Regions from separate parts of the Erwinia sp. AC075 genome, predicted to be linked through region 2. Evidence: predicted binding sites of a transcription regulator. Region 2 holds the regulator's gene; the other holds the start of a gene.
The links. The regulator Fur, encoded in region 2, represses iron uptake genes when iron is present. The targets are predictions, from matches to a motif close to ATAATAATGAGAACNACTATCAA.
Positions count from the first base shown of each region.

Region 1: the regulator Fur is predicted to act here: its motif matches at 3,241-3,263, upstream of feoA (ferrous iron transporter A).

Region 1 is NZ_CEEDEU010000001.1:4,222,112-4,227,119, reverse strand. It holds gene greB (transcription elongation factor GreB) at 243-722, shown strand; gene AC0IXH_RS19730 (Tex family protein) at 819-3,155, shown strand; gene feoA (ferrous iron transporter A) at 3,309-3,533, shown strand; gene feoB (Fe(2+) transporter permease subunit FeoB) at 3,547-5,008, shown strand, end outside.
Region 2 is NZ_CEEDEU010000001.1:2,278,323-2,283,330, forward strand. It holds gene ybfF (esterase) at 1-656, shown strand, start outside; gene ybfE (LexA regulated protein) at 804-1,085, shown strand; gene fldA (flavodoxin FldA) at 1,236-1,766, shown strand; gene fur (ferric iron uptake transcriptional regulator) at 2,128-2,571, shown strand; gene AC0IXH_RS10740 (beta-N-acetylhexosaminidase) at 2,632-5,008, opposite strand, start outside.

The sequences.
Region 1 (5,008 bases), 1.9 Mb from region 2:
GATGCCTGAATGTAACAGTCAATAATGGTTTATATTCTAGCCGAAATTGTTACAAAGCATATTAAACAGCAGCTTATCTTTAATTTTGGCTGAAAAACCTGCGCTAATGCACAGCTTTTCAATGCCGAATAGTCAGAACAAACAAACAGTAAGCGCGGGCAGAAAAATGCAGAAGGGATTTGCATCAGTGCGCGCCGCACAACAAAATAGTCGCAGCATTCCCGTGAAAGAAATGGATTACGATGAAAACCCAACTGATTACCCGCGAAGGTTACGACAAGCTGAAGCAGGAACTCGACTTTCTCTGGCGGGAAGATCGGCCTGAAGTGACCAAAAAGGTGACCTGGGCGGCCAGCCTCGGTGACCGCAGTGAAAATGCCGATTACCAGTACAACAAGAAACGGCTGCGCGAGATTGACCGCCGCGTGCGCTATCTCACCAAATGCCTCGAGCAGCTGCGCATCGTGGAATACTCGCCGCAGCAGGATGGCAAAGTGTTCTTTGGCGCCTGGGTCGAGATTGAAAACGACGCGGGCGACGTGAAGCGTTTTCGCATCGCCGGCTACGACGAGATTTTTGGCCGCAATGACTACATCTCAATCGATTCACCGATGGCCCGCGCGCTGCTGAAGAAAGAGGTCGGCGATTTAGCGGTGGTGCCTACGCCGGTTGGCGATGCGCACTGGTATGTAGTGGCGATCGACTACGTTAAACAATCCTAATCACACGGATGTGGGCGCTGAGTGTCGCCCGGCGACTGGCAATTTCCGCCTGCAATCCGTATAACTGTCCGCTGTCTATAAGCCATAAAGTAACCGATGATGAAAGATTCGCTGAGCCGCATTATTGCAAGTGAGCTGCAGGCGCGAGCAGAACAGGTTGATGCCGCTGTCCGTCTGTTGGATGAAGGGAATACCGTGCCGTTTATCGCACGTTATCGTAAGGAAGTGACCGGCGGGCTGGATGATACCCAGCTGCGTATGCTGGAAACCCGCCTGAGCTACCTCAGGGAGCTGGAAGAGCGACGCCAGTCGATTCTGAAATCCATCGGCGACCAGGGCAAGTTAACCGATGAGCTGAGCACCGCCATCAGCAACACCCTGAGCAAAACCGAACTCGAAGACCTTTACCTGCCTTATAAGCAAAAGCGCCGCACGCGCGGAATGATTGCGCTTGAAGCCGGTCTGGAACCGCTGGCCGACACGCTGTGGCAAGATCCTTCACACGACCCTGAGCAACTGGCCGCGACCTTTGTCGATGCCGATAAAGGCGTTGCGGACACCAAAGCCGCCCTTGATGGCGCGCGCTATATCCTGATGGAACGCTTCGCTGAAGACGCCTCGTTGCTGGCCAAAGTGCGTGACTACCTGTGGAAACATGCCCACCTGGTGTCGCGCGTCGTCGACGGCAAACAGGAGGAAGGCGCGAAGTTCCGCGACTACTTCGATCACCACGAAGCGCTGGCCACCGCGCCATCCCACCGTGCGCTGGCGATGTTTCGCGGCCGCAATGAAGGCATCCTGCAGCTGTCACTGAATCCCGATCCGCAGTTCGATGAGCCGCCGCGTGAAAGCCACGGCGAGCAGATCATTATCGATCACCTGCAGCTGCGCCTGAACAACGCACCGGCTGATGGCTGGCGTAAAGCGGTGGTCAGCTGGACCTGGCGCATCAAGGTGCTGCTGCACCTCGAAACCGAGCTGATGGGCACCGTGCGCGAACGCGCCGAAGATGAAGCGATCAACGTCTTTGCCCGTAACCTGCACGATTTGCTGATGGCGGCACCGGCAGGCATGCGCGCCACCATGGGCCTCGATCCGGGTCTGCGTACCGGCGTGAAGGTGGCGATCGTTGATGCCACCGGCAAGCTGGTCGCGACCGATACCATTTATCCGCATACCGGCCAGACGGCAAAAGCCGCGGCGGCCGTGGCGGCGCTGTGCACAAAACACAACGTTGAGCTGGTTGCCATCGGCAACGGCACCGCGTCCCGTGAAACCGAGCGCTTCTACCTGGATATTCAACAGCAGTATCCGCAGGTCAAGGCGCAGAAAGTGATCGTCAGTGAAGCCGGCGCATCGGTCTATTCCGCCTCTGAACTGGCCGCGCTGGAATTCCCTGACCTCGACGTGTCCATCCGTGGTGCGGTGTCGATTGCCCGCCGCTTGCAGGATCCGCTGTCTGAGCTGGTGAAAATCGACCCGAAATCCATCGGGGTTGGCCAGTATCAGCACGACGTCAGCCAGAGCCAGTTGGCGAAGAAGCTGGATGCGGTGGTCGAAGACTGCGTGAACGGCGTTGGCGTTGATTTGAACACCGCTTCCGTGCCACTGCTGACCCGCGTGGCGGGCCTGAGCAAGATGATGGCGCAGAACATTGTCAGCTGGCGCGACGAGAACGGCCGTTTCCAGGATCGTCAGCAGCTGCTGAAAGTCAGCCGTCTGGGACCGAAAGCCTTTGAGCAGTGCGCGGGCTTCCTGCGCATTAACCAGGGCGATAACCCGCTGGATGCCTCAACGGTTCACCCGGAAGCCTACCCGGTGGTGCAGCGCATTCTGGCCGCCACTCAGCAGGCGTTGAATGACGTGATGGGCAACCCTACCGAGCTGCGCAACCTGCGTGCCGTCGACTTTACCGATGAGAAGTTCGGTGTGCCGACCGTCACCGATATCATCAAAGAACTGGAAAAACCGGGCCGCGATCCGCGTCCTGAGTTTAAAACGGCCCAGTTCGCAGAAGGTATCGAGACCATGAACGATCTGCTGCCCGGCATGGTGCTGGAAGGCGCGGTCACGAACGTCACCGGCTTTGGCGCCTTCGTCGATATCGGCGTGCATCAGGATGGTCTGGTGCATATCTCTTCGCTGTCAGATAAGTTCATCGATGACCCACACAAGGTGGTCAAGGCGGGTGATATCGTTAAGGTGAAGGTGATGGAAGTCGATTTGCAGCGTAAGCGCGTTGCGCTGACTATGCGTCTTGATGAGCAGCCAGGCGAAGGCAACGCTCGCCGTGGCGGCGGCGGCAATGCCGGCCGTGACAACGCGAAACCCGCTCAGGGCAAACCGCGTCCACGGCAGGCGGCTCAGCCCGCAGTCAGCAACAACAGCGCGATGGGTGATGCGCTGGCCGCGGCGTTCGGCAAGAAACGCTAAGCAACACGCGCGGATCTGCCGGTCCGCGCGTCATTTCACCTGTGTTTAGTTTCGCTCCCCTCAAGCTTGTTCTGCATCAATAAGAGCGTGAATCGTTCTCATTATAATTGCCACCGTTGAATATCACGGCGCCTCCCGCCGCCAGGTGGAACTATGCAGATCGTCCCGCAGCAGTACTATAAAATCGTCAGCTTCTCTCCCTCCGTCAGCGCCGCGTTCCGACAGAAACTGCTGGCGCTTGGGCTGTTGCCCGGCGCCCATTTTCAGGTCAAGCGCATTGCCCCGCTGGGCGATCCGGTGCAGATCGAAGTTCGCCGCGTCAGCCTGATGCTGCGGAAAAAAGACCTGGCTTTCCTGCAACTGGAGCCTCAGCGCTGAGGGGACGATGAAGATGAAAACCTGCACCATTGGCCTGATTGGCAACCCGAACTCGGGTAAAACCACCCTGTTTAATCAGTTAACCGGCGCGCGGCAGCGAGTAGGCAACTGGGCTGGGGTGACGGTCGAGCGCAAACAGGGGCAGTTCGCGACGCAACGCTATGCTGTGCAACTGGTCGATCTGCCCGGTACCTATTCCCTCACCACCCTTTCTGCCGACAGCTCACTTGACGAGCAGATTGCCTGTCACTACATGTTAAGCGGCGAAGCCGATCTGGTGATCAACGTGGTCGACGCCAGCAATCTGGCCCGTAACCTATGGCTGACTCAGCAGCTGCAGGCATTGGGCGTGCCCTGCATCATCGCTCTGAATATGCTGGATATCGCCGCCAGCCAGCAGATTGATATTGATATTCCTTCCCTTGAAAAGCAGCTCGGCTGCCCGGTTATTCCGCTTGTTTCCACTCGCGCGCAGGGCATTGAACAGCTTAAGCAGGCAATTGATGACCATTCACGGCGTGCCGGGCAGTTTGCGGTCAGCTATCCCGCCGGGATCCTCGCGCAGGTGGCCACGCTGAGTGACGCCATGCACGGCGAGCGATCGCCGGTACAACGCCGATGGCTGGCGTTACAGCTGCTTGAAGGCGATATCTACAGCCGCTCCCAGGCCAGCGACGCCGCAGCCTTGCTGCAAACGTTCCCTGACCTGGCGGAAGCGCCGCTGAAAATTGCGGCAGCCCGCTATCAGGCCATTGATGCGGTGTGTGACGCGGTGACCGTGCCGCATCGGGCAACCGCGCACCGGCTTTCAACCCGGCTCGACAGCCTGGTTCTCAACCGCTGGCTCGGCCTGCCGATTTTCTTTGGCGTCATGTACCTGATGTTCTTCTTTGCCATCAACCTTGGCGGCGCGCTGCAACCGCTGTTTGAGATCGGATCGGCAGCGATATTTATTCACGGCACGCAGTGGCTTGGGGCCATGGCGCACTTCCCGCTGCCGCTCACGTTGTTCCTGGCACAGGGCATTGGCGGCGGTATCAATACCGTGATGCCGCTGGTGCCGCAAATCGGCCTGATGTATCTGTTCCTCTCGCTGATGGAAGACTCCGGCTATATGGCGCGCGCGGCGTTTGTGATGGATCGTCTGATGCAGGCGCTGGGTCTGCCCGGCAAATCCTTCGTGCCATTGATTGTCGGTTTTGGCTGCAATGTGCCGTCGGTGATGGGCGCCCGCACGCTGGATGCGCCGCGCGAGCGCCTGATGACCGTGCTGATGGCACCGTTTATGTCCTGCGGTGCCAGGCTGGCGATCTTCGCCGTATTTGCTGCCGCCTTCTTCGGCAAAAGCGGCTCGCTGGTGGTGTTCAGTCTTTATCTGTTGGGCATTGTCGCTGCCATTGTGACCGGGCTGCTGTTGAAAAAAACCTTACTGCGTGGGGAAGCGTCGCCGTTTGTGATGGAGCTGCCGACCTGGC
Region 2 (5,008 bases):
GAGGGTTAAAGGACGATCGCCAGCTGGTGCAGATCGACCTGAGAAACCACGGTTTATCGCCTCGCGATGACCAGATGGATTATCAGGCGATGGCCCGCGATGTACTGGAAACGCTAGATGACGAAGGGATTGACCGGTTCGCGGTCATCGGACATTCGATGGGCGGAAAAGTGGCGATGGCGTTAACCGCGCTGGCGCCAGAACGCATCGAGCAGCTGGTGGTTATCGATATGGCACCGGTCGCTTATCCGACTCGCCATCACGATACGATTTTTGCGGCGCTGAAGGCGGTCACCGCAGCGGGCATTACGCAACGCAGCGATGCCGCAGCGCTGATGCGTGAAACGATAGAAGAAGAAGGCGTGATTCAGTTTCTGCTGAAATCCTTCCAGCAAGGGGAATGGCGGTTTAACGTGCCGGTGCTGTGGCAGTGCTACGATCGGATTATTGGCTGGCAGCCGGTTCCGGCCTGGGAGCATCCCGCGCTGTTTATTCGCGGCGAACGTTCGCCCTACCTGGCCGATGAATATCGTGACGCCCTGCTGGCGCAGTTCCCCAAAGCCCGTGCGCATGTGGTCAACGGTGCCGGTCACTGGGTCCATGCCGAGAAACCTGATGCTGTTTTGCGCGCAATACGCCGTTTTTTTGCGCTGTAAAAACAATTATATCCTGAGATGGCTAAATCATTGTCGTCATGACTTTCGCTGGGGTATGATGGCGCGCTAAAAATTTGTCGCTGCACGAATTTCAGCCGACATCAGGCCTGAACCATCAGAACTCCAGCCTTTCAGTATCACGATTCTATGGCAAAAGAAAACACGGACCGCACCACGATCGATCTGTTCGCAGATGACCGTCGCCCGGGACGACCAAAAACCAATCCGCTGACGCGTGATGAGCAGCTGCGTATCAACAAACGCAACCAGCTTAAGCGCGATAAAGTGCGCGGGCTGAAGCGCGTTGAACTGAAAATGAACAGTGACGCGGTTGATGCTCTGAACCAGCTTGCCGAGCAGCGTAATATGAGCCGCAGCGAGCTGATTGAAGAAATGGTCATGGCGCAGTTGGCCGATCAGGACCGCTGAACAGGCGCTTTCAGCACCCCCCGGTGAAGCACAAAGCGACAAAAGCAGGCGGATTACTCATTTATCCCCCTGTAGCTGTCTGCTATCATTGCCGGTATCTGTAATAAGCAGCCTTTACCCTATCAATACGTTTCAAGAGGTTAGTAAGTCATGGCAATCGTAGGCATTTTCTTTGGCAGCGATACGGGCAATACAGAAAACATTGCAAAAGTGATCCAGAAGCAGCTCGGTAAAGAGGTGGCTGAAGTTCATGATATCGCTAAAAGCAGCAAAGAAGACCTTGAAGCCTTTGATATTCTGCTGCTCGGTATCCCAACCTGGTACTACGGCGAAGCGCAGTGCGACTGGGATGATTTCTTCCCGACGTTGGAAGAAATTGATTTCAACGGCAAGCTCGTTGCGCTGTTCGGTTGTGGCGATCAGGAAGATTACGCTGAGTACTTCTGTGACGCGATGGGCACCATCCGCGACATTATCGAGCCTAAAGGCGCGGTGATCGTCGGTCACTGGCCAACTGAAGGCTACCATTTTGAAGCCTCGAAAGGGCTGGCGGATGATAAGCACTTCCTCGGTCTGGCTATTGACGAAGATCGTCAGCCAGAACTCACCAGTGAGCGCACCGAGCAGTGGGTCAAACAGATTTATGACGAGCTCCAGCTGAAAGAAATCCTGGAAGCGTAATCAGACCGGCCTGATTGGGAGGTATCTCACATCAGGCCAGTGGTTTTTCCTATAGAAGTAATAGACACATTTTTGTAACTTTCATCTGCAAATCTGTAAAATATCGCCATCGGTCACCCGCTTTCTCAGCGCCTTTCGCTCTAATAGCGACTATGATGAGGCAGAGCGAAATGTCAGCCCAACCGCTTGCTCTCACGGACGTAACGACTCTTCTCCTTACCTCCCTTGATTGAGATGCATCGCCAGTGGTGTTCATTTCGAAATATCAGTTCTATAATGAGACGTTTGGCTTTTCGCGACGACCGATGTTCAGGGCTTTTCAGCCACAAAGTGACTAGCAAAGTAACAGGACAATATCCGCATGACTGACAATAACACCGCATTAAAGAAGGCCGGCCTGAAAGTCACGCTTCCACGACTTAAAATTCTGGAAGTACTTCAGGAACCTGAGGGCCATCACGTCAGTGCGGAAGACTTGTACAAGCGTCTGATTGACATGGGCGAAGAGATTGGTCTGGCGACGGTTTACCGCGTTCTTAACCAATTTGATGATGCCGGGATCGTTACCCGTCATAATTTCGAAGGTGGTAAATCCGTTTTCGAACTGACTCAGCAGCATCACCACGATCATCTGATTTGCCTGGATTGTGGCAAGGTGATCGAGTTCCGTGATGAAAACATCGAAGCTCGCCAGCGTGATATCGCCACGCGCCACGGCATCAAACTCAGTAACCACAGCCTGTACCTTTACGGTCACTGCTCAACCGGTGACTGCCGTGAAGATGAGACGCTGCACGACAAGTAATCTACACTAACAGCAAAAAACCGGTGATCCTTCACCGGTTTTTTTTTGCCTGTCGCCCCGTTACAGCGCTTCCGTCCGGCTGACGCGCAGACCATCAGGACTGCGCGTACGCAGCAATACCTTACCGGCCACCGCCGGCGGTTGATCCGCCTGCCACTGCTGCCAGGTTGTCCCCTCGTCCAGGCTGTACTCAACGGTTAAGCCCGGTAGCTCGGTATTGACCACCAGCTTACCGTCCTGCACCACCCCACCGGGCACCGGCAAGCGATAAGCAATGCCGGCTTTATCCAGTTTTGCCAATTCACGTTGCCCCAGAAGGTTGGCAAACCGCTGCCAGTCCTTCAGCTGAGCCTGCTGGTCTACCAGGCGGGTTTTGCCGCCGGTATACTCTTTGCCGGCTTTATAATCCTGCTCCCAGGCTGCGCGGTGCCAGGCGCGTTCCGCCACGGACAAAATGCGCGGGAAAAGCTTGTACTCCACCTGCGCGTCGGTACGGGTGGTTTCACTCCACAGTTGAGCGGAGATGCCGTGAGCGCCAGGCCAGGGCTTGTCAGATTTAGCCGTGAAAGGTTTGCCGTCGCGATCGACGGAAGTCTCGGCGTTTTGTGGCAAGTTATCCGGCGCGAAGTGGAAAATTTTCCGTTCATCGGTAAAGCGCGTTCCCCAGTAGTATCCCCGCTCCAGCGGATTCACCTCGGCAGGAAAATCGAGATACAGGTAATCCGGATTGGAGACGATCACTTCATAACCTTTGCCTGCCCAGTCATTGGCAGAATCAAAACCGCCCCAAAACAGCGTATCCCAGAAGTTGACCGCAACCCTGTCCGTTGCGAAGGCTTTGGCATTTTTAGCGTCTTTAATACCATCCTGCCAGGCCTGCATTTTGCCGATACCGTGTGCCTTAACCTGCTTGCTGACGTTAAGGGCAAAGTCGCTCGGCAGATGATCCAGGTCTTCAATCTTTCCTTCTTCAATCATCGTCTGGCAGACCTGGGATTTTGCCCACGGCTTATCTTGCTGGCTTAAGTCCAGTAAACCGGTGCCTTCAACGGGTGTGTTCTTATCCGAATAGCCGGATCCTAAGCGAATGTTTTTGGCTTCATCTCCGCCGAAATGCCAGGTCTTCAGCGGCTGTCCGGCAGCTTTATGCATCGCCTGGATTTCACCTATCACCTTGTCGGTAAAGCGTAACGAGGAGCTCAGGCACGGATTGAGATAGCTGGTGCGATCGTAAAGCTGCACGGAGGTGGTGTTGGAATTGTCGCTGGGATCGAGCAGGCGGAATTCATTGGCTTCTTTTTCCTTACCGGCATTGAACAAGCGATCGTAACGCGCTTCCATCGAGATTACCGCTGCCCGGGCGTGGGCCGGCATATCGATTTCCGGGATGACCTGAATACCGCGCGCATCAGCATACTTCACAATATCGATATACTGCTGACGGCTGAAATGACCGCTGCCACTGTTATCACTGTTTGGTCCCGATCCTAACTGTGGCAGCAAACAGCGCTTCTCTTCGGGATCGTGACAACGCTTGCTGCCAATCTCCGTTAACTCCGGCAGGCCTGGAATTTCAATACGCCAGCCTTCATCGTCGGTCAGATGGAAATGGAAAACGTTGAGTTTCCACGCCGCCATCTGGTCCAGCAAGCGCAGTACCACCTCTTTGCTGTGGAAGTTGCGCGCCACATCAAGGAACACCGCACGGTATTGGAAACGCGGCGCATCGCTGGCCTTTAACGTCGCCACGTTCAGGCTGCCATCGGCCGGGATCAGCGACAGGATCGACTGTAAACCATAGAACACGCCGCTCTGGTCATAACCCACCACTTCAGCCTTGTCCTTGCCAATATTCAGCGTGTATCCCCCCGGAACGGCCAGCTTTTTATCGAACGCTTTTTGGCTCACCCGGGTGGTAATCGGGTATCCATTGGGCTGCGCTTTGATTCCCATCAGCGCAAAACGCTGCTGTATGGCTTCGGCTTTCTCTGCCGACAGGCTTGCCAGTTCCAGCGTCACCCCAGTAGAGAGATCCGCGTCATCAGAGAACACCGAAACCTTCAACGGGGTGGGAAGGATTTGCCCACGTAAAGTGGACGCGGCCATCGGGGCGACATCGCTGTTTTTAGTAAAGCGGCCCTGGGCATCCATCAACAGGTTCTTATCATCTGCGATGCGCTTCCACTGAGCGCCAAAAGGCTCCACAAAATCGGTCAGTTCCTCGGTATCCGTGCTGACGAGGATTTTCGGCGTGGCATCGCCAGAGGTCGCATACCAACGCGGCATCACATCGGTAATAAACAGCTGCCAGTATTCATTCACGATCGGGATCTCGATGGTTTCGCCCGCCGCAATGCCTTTGAATTTGTCTGTCGGCTCCAGGCGGGTTAAATCCCCGACAATATGCACCATGCGAAACTGATCGCTTTCGACCTTC